2 regions of the Faecalibacillus sp. TM498 genome follow, and region 2 is predicted to be linked to the other one. Evidence: riboswitches for the same ligand, from Rfam matches in the RefSeq annotation. Region 2 holds a riboswitch; the other holds the start of a gene.
What was found. Region 2 has a riboswitch for lysine ahead of LJD32_RS01320 (ACT domain-containing protein). Riboswitches for the same ligand answer to the same signal wherever they lie in the genome.
Positions count from the first base shown of each region.

Region 1: linked by a shared signal. The riboswitch ahead of LJD32_RS09645 (Na+/H+ antiporter NhaC family protein) and the one ahead of LJD32_RS01320 (ACT domain-containing protein) in region 2 are both predicted to bind lysine.

Region 1 is NZ_JAJDKB010000029.1:18,549-26,382, forward strand. It holds gene LJD32_RS09635 (AEC family transporter) at 1-693, opposite strand, end outside; gene LJD32_RS09640 (Pr6Pr family membrane protein) at 863-1,540, opposite strand; gene LJD32_RS09645 (Na+/H+ antiporter NhaC family protein) at 1,592-3,088, opposite strand; lysine riboswitch at 3,137-3,305, opposite strand; gene LJD32_RS09650 (M42 family metallopeptidase) at 3,412-4,428, shown strand; gene LJD32_RS09655 (pentapeptide repeat-containing protein) at 4,453-5,076, opposite strand; gene LJD32_RS09660 (GNAT family N-acetyltransferase) at 5,073-5,576, opposite strand; gene LJD32_RS09665 (Cof-type HAD-IIB family hydrolase) at 5,605-6,420, opposite strand; gene LJD32_RS09670 (HD domain-containing protein) at 6,551-7,042, opposite strand; gene LJD32_RS09675 (C-GCAxxG-C-C family protein) at 7,035-7,433, opposite strand; gene LJD32_RS09680 (helix-turn-helix domain-containing protein) at 7,478-7,834, opposite strand, start outside.
Region 2 is NZ_JAJDKB010000002.1:48,660-56,493, forward strand. It holds gene rpe (ribulose-phosphate 3-epimerase) at 1-488, opposite strand, end outside; gene LJD32_RS01300 (LacI family DNA-binding transcriptional regulator) at 668-1,687, shown strand; gene lysA (diaminopimelate decarboxylase) at 1,888-3,186, opposite strand; gene dapB (4-hydroxy-tetrahydrodipicolinate reductase) at 3,198-3,941, opposite strand; gene dapA (4-hydroxy-tetrahydrodipicolinate synthase) at 3,943-4,836, opposite strand; gene LJD32_RS01320 (ACT domain-containing protein) at 4,839-5,315, opposite strand; lysine riboswitch at 5,403-5,576, opposite strand; gene LJD32_RS01325 (Spx/MgsR family RNA polymerase-binding regulatory protein) at 5,677-6,024, shown strand; gene LJD32_RS01330 (zinc dependent phospholipase C family protein) at 6,024-6,788, shown strand; gene LJD32_RS01335 (flavin reductase family protein) at 6,812-7,357, opposite strand; gene LJD32_RS01340 (Rpn family recombination-promoting nuclease/putative transposase) at 7,411-7,834, opposite strand, start outside.

The DNA of each region.
Region 1 (7,834 bases), on a different contig from region 2:
AACAAAAGCAAAGACATAACTACGCCAATCTGTAAAACTATCTTTAATAGGATAAACAGCTAATGATGAACCAATCATCATCATTGAAAGTGGAGCTGTAAGTGAACCAACACTATTAATCGTATCCATAAGTACACTAGGAAGTTGAATATCGAATAAGTAAATAAATATTCCTACAAAAATCAAAATAATTCCTGGTGTTAATAATTGTTTAAAATTTAATTTAAATTCACTATCGTCTCCTTTTGTTAGACACATAATAGCGTATGTATACACAAAAAAGTTAAAAGCCATATGAATAAGTGATGCATAGAAAACAGCTTCTTGTCCAAAAACATCTAATAAAACAGGATATCCCATAAATCCTGTATTCGCAAAAACGACCATACATTCATAAACAGGCCAATCTTTTTTAGGAAATGGAAAGATTCGATTAATGATTTTCCCTAAAATAATAAAACCGATATACATTAAAATACCTGCACCTATCATTAAAAAGACAATACTTTTATTACTTCCTTCAACCCCCGCAATAGAACTAATAATCAACATTGGTGAAGCAACATTGACAATTAAAGCTGATATTTTTTTATTTGTATATTCATCAAAAATATGGCATTTAAATAAAACAAATCCTAAAATAAGTAATAAAAACAATTTTAACATTGTTTGAAAGACAACCATGATATCCATAAATTTCCCCCTCTATAAATCCTTACTATCTTATCACAATTCAATTTTTTCTTTTGTTTTTTTCAAAAAACTAAAATATTATCATTTTTGCCTGTGTATCATAACAAAAAAATTGTAATAAAAGGGGTAATCCCGAATTATTACAATCTTTTAATTAATCTAACAAAGATTAATATAAATCTTTCTTTGTTCTCTTTAATTTTAAAAATAAAGTACCTAAACCAATAAAAATAATTAATAAAACAACAATCATATAGAAAGTTCCAATACCTAATGTTTTTGAACCTAATAAAGATAAATCAAATCCAAACCATCCTGTTGGTGCACCATAATTTAAAAAATTATAAGGAGCCAACATATCCTTGTACCATCTTATATGAAAAACATTTCCTAAAACAATCACATAACCTACATAAACAAGTGGTGGTACTACTGAATAATAAACATGTTTTTCATCTGGTCTATAGTGTTCACTAAATAATAGAAAATCAATAATAGCAAGAACTGGTGTAATGAAATGTACACATAAACTTCCTGCTCCATTATTTAAATAGGCACCAATAAATCCCTGACTATTCGTTGGTGCAAGTAACAACATATAAACAAAGAACGTTAATGTAATGGAAATCGTTGCCATAAATTTAATAAGGTACATCCCTTGTGGTATATATTTTGCTTTTTTTAGATCATAAATAATGAAAATCACTAACACAATATCTATAAAGATATTGGATAAATTCGTAAAATACGTAAAAAACATCCAATGATCTAATGATTGTAACATTCCATAAAGAGATGCGACTACTGCAATGATTTTCATTATTAAAGATATCTTACTCTTTTTCATTTTTATCACCCGCAACACTATACCACAATATACTTTGAGGTTCAAATGTTTTTATGAACTCTTTTTTTGATAAAGACGAATTACAAAAATAATGATACTTAATGAAACAAAAGCAACAAATAATGTTAATAATACATTTTGTGTAAATCCAGCAACAAGATATCCTATAAAACAAGCACTTGCGACAACTAAGGCATATGGAATTTGAGTGGTTACATGATAAAGATGATTACATTGCGCCCCTGTAGAAGCCATAATTGTCGTATCTGAAATAGGTGAAATATGATCACCACAAACGGCACCTGCAAGAATGGAAGCAATGGAAATCACCAACATTGTTGATCCTTTTGGAAATAAAGAAGTTGCCATCGGAATCAAAATACCAAAAGTTCCCCAAGATGTCCCTGTTGAAAAAGAAAGACCTGCCCCAACAATAAATAAACATGCTGGTAAAATAGCTGTTGAAATAGAAGCAGATTGTAACGTATTATAAACAAATGCCCCTGCTTGTAACTGATTAGAAACTAAATCTCCTAAAGACCATGCAAGAACCAAAATCAAAATAGACGGAACCATTGCTTTAAAACCTTCAGGAATACATTCTACAAATTCATTATAAGAAATAATTTTTCTTGGAATATATAAAATAAAGACAAAGATCAAAGTAACAAATGTACCATAAACAAGCCCTCTCGAAGCATCACATTGACTAAAAGCAGTAATTAAATCTTTTCCATCAAAGAATCCTCCAGTATAAATCATCCCAATAATACAACTCATAATTAAAACAATAACAGGTAAAATCAAATCTAGAACTTTCCCCTTTTGATTATAAGAAATTTCTTCATTTGTCTGATAAGAATCATCCCCAAAACAAACATCGCCATTTTGAGCAGCTAATTCATGTTTTTTCATCTTTCCAAGATGAAACTCACTGCCAATAACATAACAAACCATGACAATTGTTAAAAGAGCATAAAGATTAAAAGGAATTGTATTTAAAAACAATTGAAAACCATCCCCTGAGGTATAACCACTTACAGCTGCAGCCCATGATGAAATAGGTGCAATAATACAAACAGGTGCTGCTGTACTATCAATAATATAGGCAAGCATTGCTCTTGAAACTTTAAATTCATCTGTGATTTCACGCATAACACTTCCAACTGTTAAACAGTTAAAGTAATCATCAACAAAGATAACAACGCCTAAAATAAAAGTAGAAAACAAAGATTGTTTAGAAGATTTCATCTTCTTTTTAGCCCATTTTCCATAAGCTTGACTTCCTCCACTTTTAGTCATTAAAGTCACAATAATTCCTAACATTACTAAAAATATTAAAATTCCAATATTAGAAGGTTTACTTAAACAATTAACAACTGTATCAAACAATAAATTTAAACTTTCAACAAGATGAAAATTTGTTAGTAATAAAGTTCCTGAAACAATTCCAATGAGTAATGAAATATAAACTTCTTTTGTTTTTAAAGCAAAAATAATTGCGATTACAGGCGGTAATAAAGCCCATATTGTCTTTACATAATTCATTCTTTTCCTCCATAAAAAAAGTACCTTGAGAATATCAAAGTACTTTACATACAAGATAGCTCTCCACTAAAAAGTGACAAGAAATTATATATTTTATAATTTCCCAGATAAATAACATTTGGTGCTGTTATTTTCTTCGGCACGTTTCCCTTTCATTGTTGACTGTCACCAAACATTATCAACAATTACTCTTGATTCATGCACCTCTACCAATTCTTCTATTTTGTCTTTTCAAGAATAACAAAGTCCAACATACTTGTCAATCAAATTGTATGAAATCAAGTACAATTTATTATGATATAATACCTTTAGGAGGTAGTAAAATGAATGATTATATCATAAACTTTTTAAAAGAAATCATGGCAATTGATAGTCCTTCTGGATATACCAAAGAAGTCATTCACCATTGTCAAAAAGAAGCTGAGAATTTAGGATTTCATACGCATCAAACAAATAAAGGAAATCTAGAAATTTATGTTGAAGGTCAAGATGATTATACAGTAGGATTTTGTGGTCATGTGGATACTTTAGGATTAATGGTTAGAAGTATTAAAAGTGATGGCACATTAGCTTTTACAAATGTTGGTGGTCCAATTATTCCTACATTGGATGGTGAATATTGTCGTATTCATACAAGAAGTGGTAAATGTTATACAGGAACAATTCTTTCTAATTATCCTGCTGTTCATGTTTATAAAGATGCTAAAAGTGCACCGAGAGATTGTGAAAATATGCATGTAAGAATTGATGAAGTAGTTAAAAATAAAGAAGATGTACAAGCTTTAGGTATTCAAAATGGTGATTATATTGCTTATGATCCTAAAACTGAAATTACAGCATCTGGTTTTATTAAATCACGTTTTTTAGATGATAAAATGTCTGTCGCTATTTTATTTGGAATACTTAAGCATTTAGCAAATAATCATATTAAACCCAGACATAATCTCATTGTTATTATTTCTACTTATGAAGAAGTAGGACACGGAAGTAGTTATATTCATCCTAATATTGATGAATTGATTGCTGTAGATATGGGATGTATTGGTGAAGATTTAGCTTGTAGTGAATATGATGTCAGTATTTGTGCTAAAGATGGTAGTGGACCTTATGATTATGATTTAACTTCTAAACTCATTGAACTTGCAAGTACGCATCAGTTACAATACGCTATTGATATTTATCCTTATTACAGCAGTGATGTTTCAGCTGCTTTACGTGGTGGTCAAAATATTAAAGGCGCTTTAATTGGCCCAGGTGTAGCAGCTAGTCATGGTATGGAAAGAACACATCTTCAAGCTGTAGAAAATACTTTAAAATTATTACTTGCTTATATAGCATAAAAATGTTGCCAAATGACAACATTTTTATTTTACTTTAACACCAAGGATCCCTATTAAATCTACAGCTTGAAAATCATTAATAATCAATCCTTTTAAACTTGCCAGATCAAACATTGCCCCTTGTATTTGACATGTAGATAAATCTAATCCTTTATGATGTAATGAAGCAAGTTCACTTTGTATTAAATTTGTTTCATTAAATTGTATTTTTTTAAAGTTTGCATCATAAAATGATGCTTCTTGTAAATCACAATGATCAAACATAACATTGAACAATTGACTTGATGATAAATTACTATAACGTCCCTGACAATGATCAAATAAAACATCTTTTAAATTTGTTTCAATAAAAGAAATTCCTGTTAATTTACAGTTTTTAAATTGTACACGATTTAAATATTGATGATCAAAATTTTGATTTGATAGATCACATTTATCAAAAGTAACATCTATTAAATCAAGATGCTTTAATGAAACTTTAGTAAAATCAATATTTTCAAAAAGACAACCATCAAAAGTTAAATCTTGAATAATTGTTCTTTGTTGAATATTTTGATCAATATGAACATCTTGAAATTTCATTTTTTTTAAACATTCTTCAAAACTTGTTTTTTCTATATAGGATAGTTTAGGTGCAACTAACTTCATTTTTTCTCCTTCTTTAAGGAATCCCAAAAATTCCAAAATTCTTTTTTTTGAACAATTCCATTTCTACTTAAAATAACATAATCTTCTCCTTGCCAAGCATAAAAGACATCTGTTTCTTTAAAATCATTTTTTAAATAAAATTGTTTTCTTTTTATTCTTTGTTCTTTATTAGAAGTATCTTTAATTTTTTCAATATCTACAATAATCTTTTTAGAATCATATTGTTTTGCTAGATCATTAAGAATATAGCTTCCTATACCTTGATCACGATATTCTTTTTTTACAGCAAGATATAAAATATGCGCTATTTGACTTTGAATACATAAAATAGCAAAACCTACAAGTTGATTTTCTTGATAATAACCATAAATAGCGCCTAAATGTAATTCATCAAATAATCGAGTTAAATCCATTTGTTCATTTTTTGGAAATGCTTGTTGATAAAGGGTATACACTTCTTCTATTTCTGTGCTATGAAAAGCGATTTGTTTTTTTATCATTTTAAAAAACTCTTAATTTCTTAAGAGTTTAAATAAGTCCTTTTTCTTCTAATTGTTTTAAACAATAAGCAATTCCATTATCGTTGTTAGATAAAGTAATGTAGTTTGCTCTTTCTTTTACTTCATCTACAGCATTTTCCATAGCAACACCATATCCGCAATATTCAATTAATGATAAATCATTATAACCATCACCAAAAGCAATTGTTTCTTCTTGTTTAATTCCTAATTTCTTACATAAAACATCTAAAGAAGCAGCTTTATCAATTCCATTTGCCATACATTCAATAAAATAAGGATCACTTCTATAAATAGACATCTTTCCTTCATATGGAGCTTTGAATTCATCTAAAATTTGAGCCACATATGCAGGTTCTCCAGTAATCAATACTTTATTGACATCAAAGTTCACTTCTTTTTTAAAATCTTGAACATGTTTAATATTCATTTTTGTTGTGAAACTTTCTAATTGAATCCAATGATCTCCAATATCTTCTGTAATGATTTCAGTAGCGTTATATGTAAGTGGTGATAAACCAAATACTTTGGCACGATCATACATTTCATGAGCAACTTTACTTGATAATGTTTGTTCATAAACAACTTCATTTGTTTTATAATCTAAAACTCTTGCTCCATTGAAAGATAATAAATATCCTCCTACTTGATCTAAAGTTAATTCTTTTGCTTCTTTAAAGATACCAGCTGTTGGTCTTCCAGAAGCTAAAACAATAATAACACCTTTTTGTGCTAATTTAATAAGTTCTTGCTTTGTTTCTTCTAAAATATTTTTATTTTTATCTGTTAATGTTCCATCTAAATCTAATGCTATTAATTTATACATTTTTCTACCTACCTTTGCGACTATTATAACAAAGCCTTTATAAAAAACAAAATTATTTCTTAAAAAGAAAAAACAATGTTTTCACATTGCTTTTTCACGCCCCTGCCAAGGACTTTCATTATAACATATTTTATAATTCAAAAATATGATTTAATAGTTCTATTCCTGTTTTTGTTTTAAAAACATTCTTTTTCATTTTTTCGATAGCTTCTTTAGTTAAATTCGATTCATCACCATTTACTAAAAAGTCAGCTTCTAATAAAATTTGATAATCTAAACCATCTACATCTTTATACGTATGATGATGTCCTACTAAATAAGCCACACGTTCAATAAAAGCTTCATCTAAAGAATAATTTTTTAAGAAATCTTTTACTAAAACTGGTCCTTCTTGTTCTTGTAAATATCCTGCAGAATTTCCATATTTTTCACGACACATTGGACAAGCTATATCATGAACAATAGCAGCTACTTCGAGTATTTCTTGTTCTCTTTTTTCTAAATGCTCTAATTTTCCAATAATACGTGCATATTGATGCACTTTTAAAAAATGGGCAACATCATGTTTGATTTTATTTCCTTGAGTATATAAAATCATGCCTTGTTCAATTTCTTCAATCATTTTCTTTCTCCATTTGATCAATAAGTTCGATTACTTCTTGAATCATCCCATCACAATGAGGTTTCTTTTGTCCACCATTCTTTGCATTTTCTTTAAGTAAATCTGCACAATTAATAAGTCCATGATGATTATTAGAAATTGTTTTGATAAATTGGTTCACTTTTGCTGGTGAATCAATTCCTTTTGCTCCTAAAATCATTAAACCACTGGTAATAGCACCACAGACGCTCCCACATTTCATACCACCACCAAAGTTACATCCCAAATGATTAGCAAGTTCTTTATTGATTCCTAAATCATCGGCATAAACTTCCATAATTGTTTGTGCACAATTATGAACCATGGGTGTAGCATTTCTTAATTCTTTTGCTTTTTCTATATGTTTATTCATCTTTCAAATTCCTTTTCTTTTTATATCTTTATTATAACGAATTTTTATTTTGAATAAATCTTTTTTTGCCAACTTCTTTTTTGACAATGTGGACATTTCATATATCTTGTTCTTCCATAATGCATTGCAAAATAAACTTGTTGATAGCTTGGAATATATTTATGATGACACTTTTGACATTCATAATAGCCTTCTTCTGTTTCTATTTTTAAAGCAATTGATACACCAATAATCAAAAAGATAAAGCTTAAGATAAACAAGATGACTTTTAATACACTGTTTTCAACAAAATAAACAGACATAAAAATTAAAATCAAAAAGATACTCGTTGAACCAATGCCAATAACATTTTCATAAAAGAACATTTTCTTTGTTTGTTTTACTTCTTGATTGGCCATCAT
Region 2 (7,834 bases):
GCTTCTTCTACAAACTTTTTAAATTTTGGTGTGACAAAATCTAAATATTTTTGTCCTGCAAACCCTGGATTGACACTCATCAACATCACATAGTCACATAAATGAAGTAAATCCTTTACTGTTTCAAAGGTTGTCCCTGGATTCACTGCAATCCCTGCTTTGGCTCCTGCATCCTTGATCATTTGTAATGTTCTACAAGCATGTGGATCTGTTTCTGGATGAATATAAATGATCTTTGCTCCTAATTGGGCAAACTTTTCTACATATTTTGCTGGTTCTTCAATCATGAGATGCACATCACATGGTTTTGTAGCTGTCTTACAGATATATTCAATATCTTGTAATCCCATCCCAAAGTTTGGTACAAAGCTTCCATCCATCACATCTAAGTGAAAGATATCGATTCCACCTTTTTCTAGATTTTCTATTTCTGTTTTAAGTGATGCAAAATCTGCACACATCATACTTGGACATAATAACTTTTCCATATAACCTCTCCTTTTACAGGTAAACGTTTTCCTATCTTTTTGTAATTTCATTATAAGAAGTTTGAGTAAACGTTTCCACACAAATATATGGCATATGTTGTGCCGTTATCTTAAATCCTTAATTTCATTGAATAATAGAGCATTTTCCTTTATAATTTTAATGTAAGGGAGGTTCTTTTATGGCCCAAAAAAGTATTTCAATTAAAGAAATTGCGAAAATGGCAAATGTTTCCGTAGCCACTGTTTCAAGGGTAATTAATAATAATGGCCGTTTTTCAAAAGAAACAAAAGAAAAAGTAGAAGCACTTATTAAAGAATATGGATATACAACAAATATTGCAGCAAAAAGTCTAAGAACATCAAAGTCTAAAACAATTGGTTTAATTGTTCCTAATATAGATAATGCATGGTTTTCTCAATTAGCTTTAGCAATTGAGAAACATTTTTTTGATAATAATTATTCTGTTTTTATTTGTAATACATCTCAAGATGAACAAAAAGAGATTGCTTATTTTAAATCTCTTGATGCAAAAATGGTAGATGGAATTATATGTATTTCTGGAATTGAAGAAATACCTACTCATTTTTTAAGCAGAGATATTCCTATTGTATGTATTGACCGTAAGCCTAAAGATCATAGTGAAGCTTATTATGTAGAATCTAATCACTATTCTGGTGGTTATCAAGCAACTGAAGAATTAATTAATCAAGGATGTAAGAATATTGTGATTTTATCAAGAAATAAATCATTGTCTGTAAACAGACAACGTCTTAAAGGATATCTAGATGCCTTAAAAGATCATCATCTTGAACCAAAAGAAGAATTACAAATACTTGTAGACGCTAATCAAGCAAACTACGAAGGAGCAAGACAAGCAATCGACAAACTGATTAAAAGTGGAATTCCTTTTGATGGGATTTTTGCGACAAATGACTGGAGAGCTTATGGTGCACTTGTAGCGTTACAAGAAAATAATATTAAAGTTCCTGAAGAAGTTAAATTGATTGGTTTTGATGATATCTTTATCGCTTCTACATCTCATCCATCACTTTCAACGATCAAACAAAATACACCAGCACTTGCGAAAACTGCTTGTGATTTATTGCTTAATTTGATGAATAATGAAAATACGGAAGAATTACAAAAAAGATATATATTACCTATCGAAGTTGTTCGTAGAGAATCAACAGCAAAATAAAGGTCTTTTTAGAAGATCTTTTTTTGTATAAATTCTTGTTAAATACCACCTTTCTAAAGCCTTTCGGTGGTCTTTCGCGGTCATCTCGGCATATTATAAAAATTATTTTATAATATGCCTTTGATTCTATCACCGTACACTTTATAGTCATAAAAACAAAAAACCCCTTGGTTATGAACCTTGGGGCTATTTATATATTTTTAATCTACATCATAAGCTACTAAATCATCAAAAGTTTGTCTACGAATAACTTCTTTAGAATGACCTTGGTATGTAAAGACAACAGCAGGTTTGGGTAATTGGTTGTAGTTAGAAGACATTGAATAATGATAGGCTCCTGTAGAGAACATTGCAAGAATATCACCTGGTTGAGGATCTTGTAACATAATATCTTTAATCAAAATATCTCCTGATTCACAGTTTTTACCAGCAACTGTTACTAAATGATCTGCTTCTTCTCCTGCTTTATTAGCAATAACAGCATCGTATTTAGCATTATATAATGATGAACGAATGTTATCTGTCATTCCACCATCGACACTAATATAATCTCTAATATCTCTAATATATTTATAAGAACCTACTGTATATAAAGTAATTCCAGCATTACCTACACAATAACGTCCTGGTTCTACTAAGACCATTGGTCTTTTCATATCTCTTTTATCGAAACCTTTATAGATGATATCCATGATTGTTGAAACAACATCATCAAATTCTAGTGGGTGATCACTTGCTGTATATTGGATACCAAAACCACCACCAGCATTTAATTTATTAATAACGATTCCAAAGATATCATAGATTTCATAAGCGATATCTACAAATTTATTCATTGCAAGTACATAAGCTTGAATTTCTTCAATTTGACTACCTACGTGACAATGAATTCCATCAAAGTTGATATGTGGTGCATCAATAACTTTTTTAATTGCTTTTAAGTATGTATTATCATGACTTGAAAAACCAAATTTTGTATCTTTGGCTCCAACACGGATATAATCATGTCCACCCGCATAAACACCTGGTGTGATTCTGACTAAACCATTGACCATGACATTTAATTTTGAAGCAATTTCTTCAACAAGTTCAATTTCATAGAAGTTATCAATAACAAAGTTTTCTACACCATTTTCTAATGCGTATTGAATTTCTGAAGGTAATTTATTATTTCCATGGAAATAGATTTTTTTAGGATCAAATCCTGCTTTTAAAGCAACAGAGATTTCTCCTGCACTAACACAATCAATTCCTACTCCATATTCCATAGCTAATTTATAGATTGCTTTACACGAAAATGATTTTGAAGCAAATAGTGGTAATGTATTTTCATATTTATCAATCATTTTTGTTTTTAGTGTATTAAATTGTTTTCTAATATGTCCTTCAGACATAACATAGAGTGGTGTTCCATATTGTTTTACTAAATCAGTCGCTTTGACATCATCTATGTATAAATCGTTTCCCTTAATTTGTGCAAATTCAGTTTGTAAAACCATTTCTTTTCTCCCTAATAAAGTGTTTTTAATGTAAATAAACCAGCTTCTTTATCTTGTAAAGCTTTAGCTGCAGCCAAAGCACCTTGAACAAAAACATCTTTTGATAAAGCTGTATGTTTAATTTCAATAATTTCATCTAATCCTGCAAACATAATTTCATGTTCACCAAAAATTGTTCCACCACGAAGGGCTTGAATACCAATTTCTTCTTTTTTTCTTTTTTCATGAAGTGAACTACGATCATAAACAGGTGTTGTTCCTTGAATTTCATCTTCCATTACTTCATATAAAAGTTTTGCTGTACCTGATGGGGCATCAATTTTTTGATTATGATGTTTTTCTAAGATTTCAATATCATAACCATTATCATAGAATTCTTTAGCAACTTGTCTTAAAATTTTTGTCACCATTTGAATTCCAAAGCTTGTATTATAAGATTGGAAGATAGCAATTTCTTTAGAAGCTTCTTCAATCTTATCTAATTGTTCCTTAGAAAAACCAGTTGTTGCGAAAACAACTTTTGTTTTATTCTTTTTAGCGTAAGCTAAAATATCATCAAGATTGTTTGGATGTGAAAAATCAATAATCACATCCGCACGATCTTGGACTTCTGTTAAATTACTATACATTGCTTCTGGTGCTTTTTCATCAAATTCATAAGAAACCACACCAATTAAATCAAACTCATCTTTTTCTCTTAATTGATGAGCAACTTTCTTACCCATCAAACCATATCCATATAATAATACTTTCATCCTAATACCCCAATTTTTCAAATTCATCCATTGCATCAAATAATGCTTTTTTATTTTCATCTGTTGTTGTAATTAATGGTAATCTTAAACATTCTCCACAAACACCCATTTTAGCAAGAGCTGCTTTAGGCATAATTGGGTTTACATCAATAAATAATAAACGTGAAATAGGATCTAAAGCATAAGCTAATGGTTGTGCTTCTTTAATATTTCCTTTTAAAATTAATTGTGTTAATTTTTCTACCGCTTCTGGATATAAGTTAGAAGTAACAGAAATAACTCCTTTTCCTCCAGCTGCCATAAATGGAAGGATATTATCATCACATCCTGAATATAAATCAAAGTCTAAATCAGCTGTTTTCACTAAGACTTCCATGGCATAAGCAATATTATCAGTGGCATCTTTCATTGCTTGAATATTTTTATGTTTAGCAAGTTCAACAACGGTATCAACTGAAATATTTAATCCTGTTCTTCCTGGTACATTGTATAAAATCATTGGAATATCAACAGCATCAGCAATTGTTGTATAATGTTGAATTAAACCTCTTTGACTTGTTTTATTGTAGTAAGGTGTTACAACAAGAATCGCATCTGCCCCTTTTTCTTTAGCATAACGTGCTTTCTTTAAAGCTGTTTGTGTATCATTTGAACCAGCTCCACAAATAACTTTAACCCCTGTTCCTTTCGCAAGTTCTAATGTTAGATCTAATAATTTAAATTCATCTTCAATTGTAATGGTTGCTGTTTCACCTGTTGTTCCATTTACAAGTAAAGCTTGTACACCACCATCAATCATTCTTTGAACTTGTTTTTTAAATCCTTCAAAATCAATGTCTCCGTTATCAAACATTGGTAATACAAGTGCAACTGCACTTCCTTCAAAAATTGTCATATTTATTTATCCTCCTCGATATGAAATCTTTCTTTTAATAATTGAATTGCTTGATCTAAATTCTTTTTATCAATAACTAAAGAAATTGTTCTTTTACTTGTCGTAATTTGATAAAAATGAATATTAGCTTGTCCTAAGACATCAAATACTTCAGCTGCTAAACCTGGTGTTGTTTCCACCAATTTTCCCCCAACAGCAACTTTAGCGTATTTTCTAATTTGATAAATTTGAATTTGTTTAAATTCATCTTTTAATTTCATGATTGCTTGATTTAGTTTTAATTGGAATTCTTGATCTAATGTAATTTCAATTTGAACAAAATCATCAACAGTAACTTGTGAAATCATGTCTACATTAATTTCTTCATCTTTTAATATAGAAAAGATTTTCGCAATCATTTTAGGATGTTTTGGTACATTTAATAACTTAAGTTGAATGATTTCTCTTTCACAACTTATAGCTTCAATAATATCGTTCATAATTTCCTCCCTATATTTTATTCATCCTCTTATAAAAAGTGACAAATAAAAAATTGCAATGAGTATCATTGCAACAAAAAATTCGTTATCAATGATAGCTCCCCATTACCTTTAGATAATGACAGTTGAATAGGTCTTCCCTAGACACCCAAGATTATACCTCATGCAATAGATACAATCTTTCGGCAAGTGCTCCTCCTTCATTACCTTGTTGCATCAAATAATAATAATCTCATAACATCTTGCGCCTCTATCTTTATTTGAATAGATTTTATCACATCTTTAAATAGTATACAATAATAAGCCTTATTATTTTTCATTTATCAGTAATTTTGATATGATGGAAACAGGAGGGATATTTATGTTATTTATTTGTTATCCAAAATGTTCTACATGTAAAAAAGCTAAAAAATTCTTAACGGATCATCAAATTGAGTTTGATGAAAGACATATCGTTGAAGAAAAACTAAATAAAGATGAATTAAAAGCACTTTATTTAAAGAGTGGTTTACCACTTAAAAGATTCTTTAATACATCAGGTAATCTTTATAAAGAAAAACATTTAAAAGATATTTTACCGACTTTAAGTGAAGAAGAACAATTAGAACTGCTTTCTACTAATGGAATGCTTGTTAAAAGACCTATACTTGAAACGAAAGACAAAGTTCTTGTTGGTTTTAAAGAAGAACAATATAAGGAACTTCTCTAATGCCTGCTGGATATACACATTATTGTTTTGGTAAAGATGTTTATAAACATCTTGATGATCAAAATATTAAAGATTTATTACTTAGAAATGAAAATTGTTTTTTAATTGGTCTTCATGGTCCAGATATTTTCTTTTATGAAAGATGGAATAAAATAGCAAGAAAGATGCATCAAGAAAAAGCCAATACTTTCTTTGAAAAGGCACAAGATATTATTCAAAGTGAAGCACAACTTGCTTATATTCTTGGTTTTATTTGTCATTATTTATTAGATAGTCAAATGCACCCTTATATTAAAAGGATGATTAAAAATACAAATATGGATCATTTTGAAATAGAATCCGATTACGATCGTCTTCTTTTAAAAAGAAATCATCAAGATCCATTACATAAAGAAATCTATGAACATATTCGCTTTAAAGAAAAAGAAATATGTACTATTCAATCCTTTTTCCCTGAACTATCTTATTTAGATATTAAAAAAGCTCTTAAAGGATTAAAAAGAATTGATCATTTATTAAAAGCCCCTAGCTTTTTAAAAAGGGGGCTTATTTATGGATGTTTCCATCTCACATTCAATTTTCATAAACTCCAAGGTTTAATTATTAACTACCATCATAATAAAGAAATGGAAAAATATAATGATATTCTTGATAAAATCTACCAACAAACCTTAAAAGAAGCTCTTATTTATCTTCCTTTATATATTCAAAACTATAAAAAACACGCTCCTTTACCAGAACGCTACTATCACAACTACAAATAGTGCATCAAACGATGCACTATTTTTTATAAATCAAAACCATCTTTGAAAGCTTTACCAACATTTTCTCCTAAAACACGATACGTATTATTGACCATATCAAAAGCAATAATTTCCATTTTATCTGCATCTATCTTACCATTTTCATCTAAATAATCTTCATCAATAGAAACATTCACAACATTTCCAATTAAGTTTCCATCTTCAAAAGATTCAACAGTACATTCTAAAGTAAGTGGATATTCTTCAATAATTGGTGCATCTACATATTTTGAAGGCGTTACATGAACACCACTTTTTTCAATCTTATCTTCTTTATTTCCAGAAACAACACCAAAATAATCAGAAATCTTTTCTGTTTTCTTTGTCGCAAAAGATAAAGTAAAAGCTTTCTTTAATTCTAAATTATCTGTTGTTTTATGTTTAGATAGTGATACATAAACTTGATTATAATCATAAACACCACCCCACGCAGCATTCATAACATTGGCCTTACCATCTTGATCATATGTTGCAAGCATTAAAACAGGTAAAGGCATAAATTGCATTTTATCTCCTAAATCTTTTCTCATATATATAATTCTCCTGATTCTTATATTATACCATAGATAAAATCCAAGCTTTATTAATCTCGACTTATAATTTCTTTAATTCTCTCTAAATCCTGATCATTGATTAATGCATCAAAAATTAGATTGTATTTTTCAAGTGTCAAATTTTCTAATATTTCATCATGTTCTTGGGGAAATTTACTTTTAAAAAGCGCAATAGTATTTTCTTTAGCTTTTAATAATTCTCCCTCAGCTTTTCCTTCTTCTAATGATTCTTTACGAATTCTTTGTTCTTCTTGGTAATGTTGAATTTTAACGAGTTGTCTTTTCTCTGCTGCTAAAACAAGTCCTTCATCTTCATTGAATTGTTCAAGTTTATCTTTCATGATTGTTACCACCTCATTATCTAAGGTCATTATATCATGGGTAAGTCCTTGATATAAGATGTAGATTAAGATTTCTGATTTACTAAAGCTTTTAATTCCTCTTTCTTTTTCA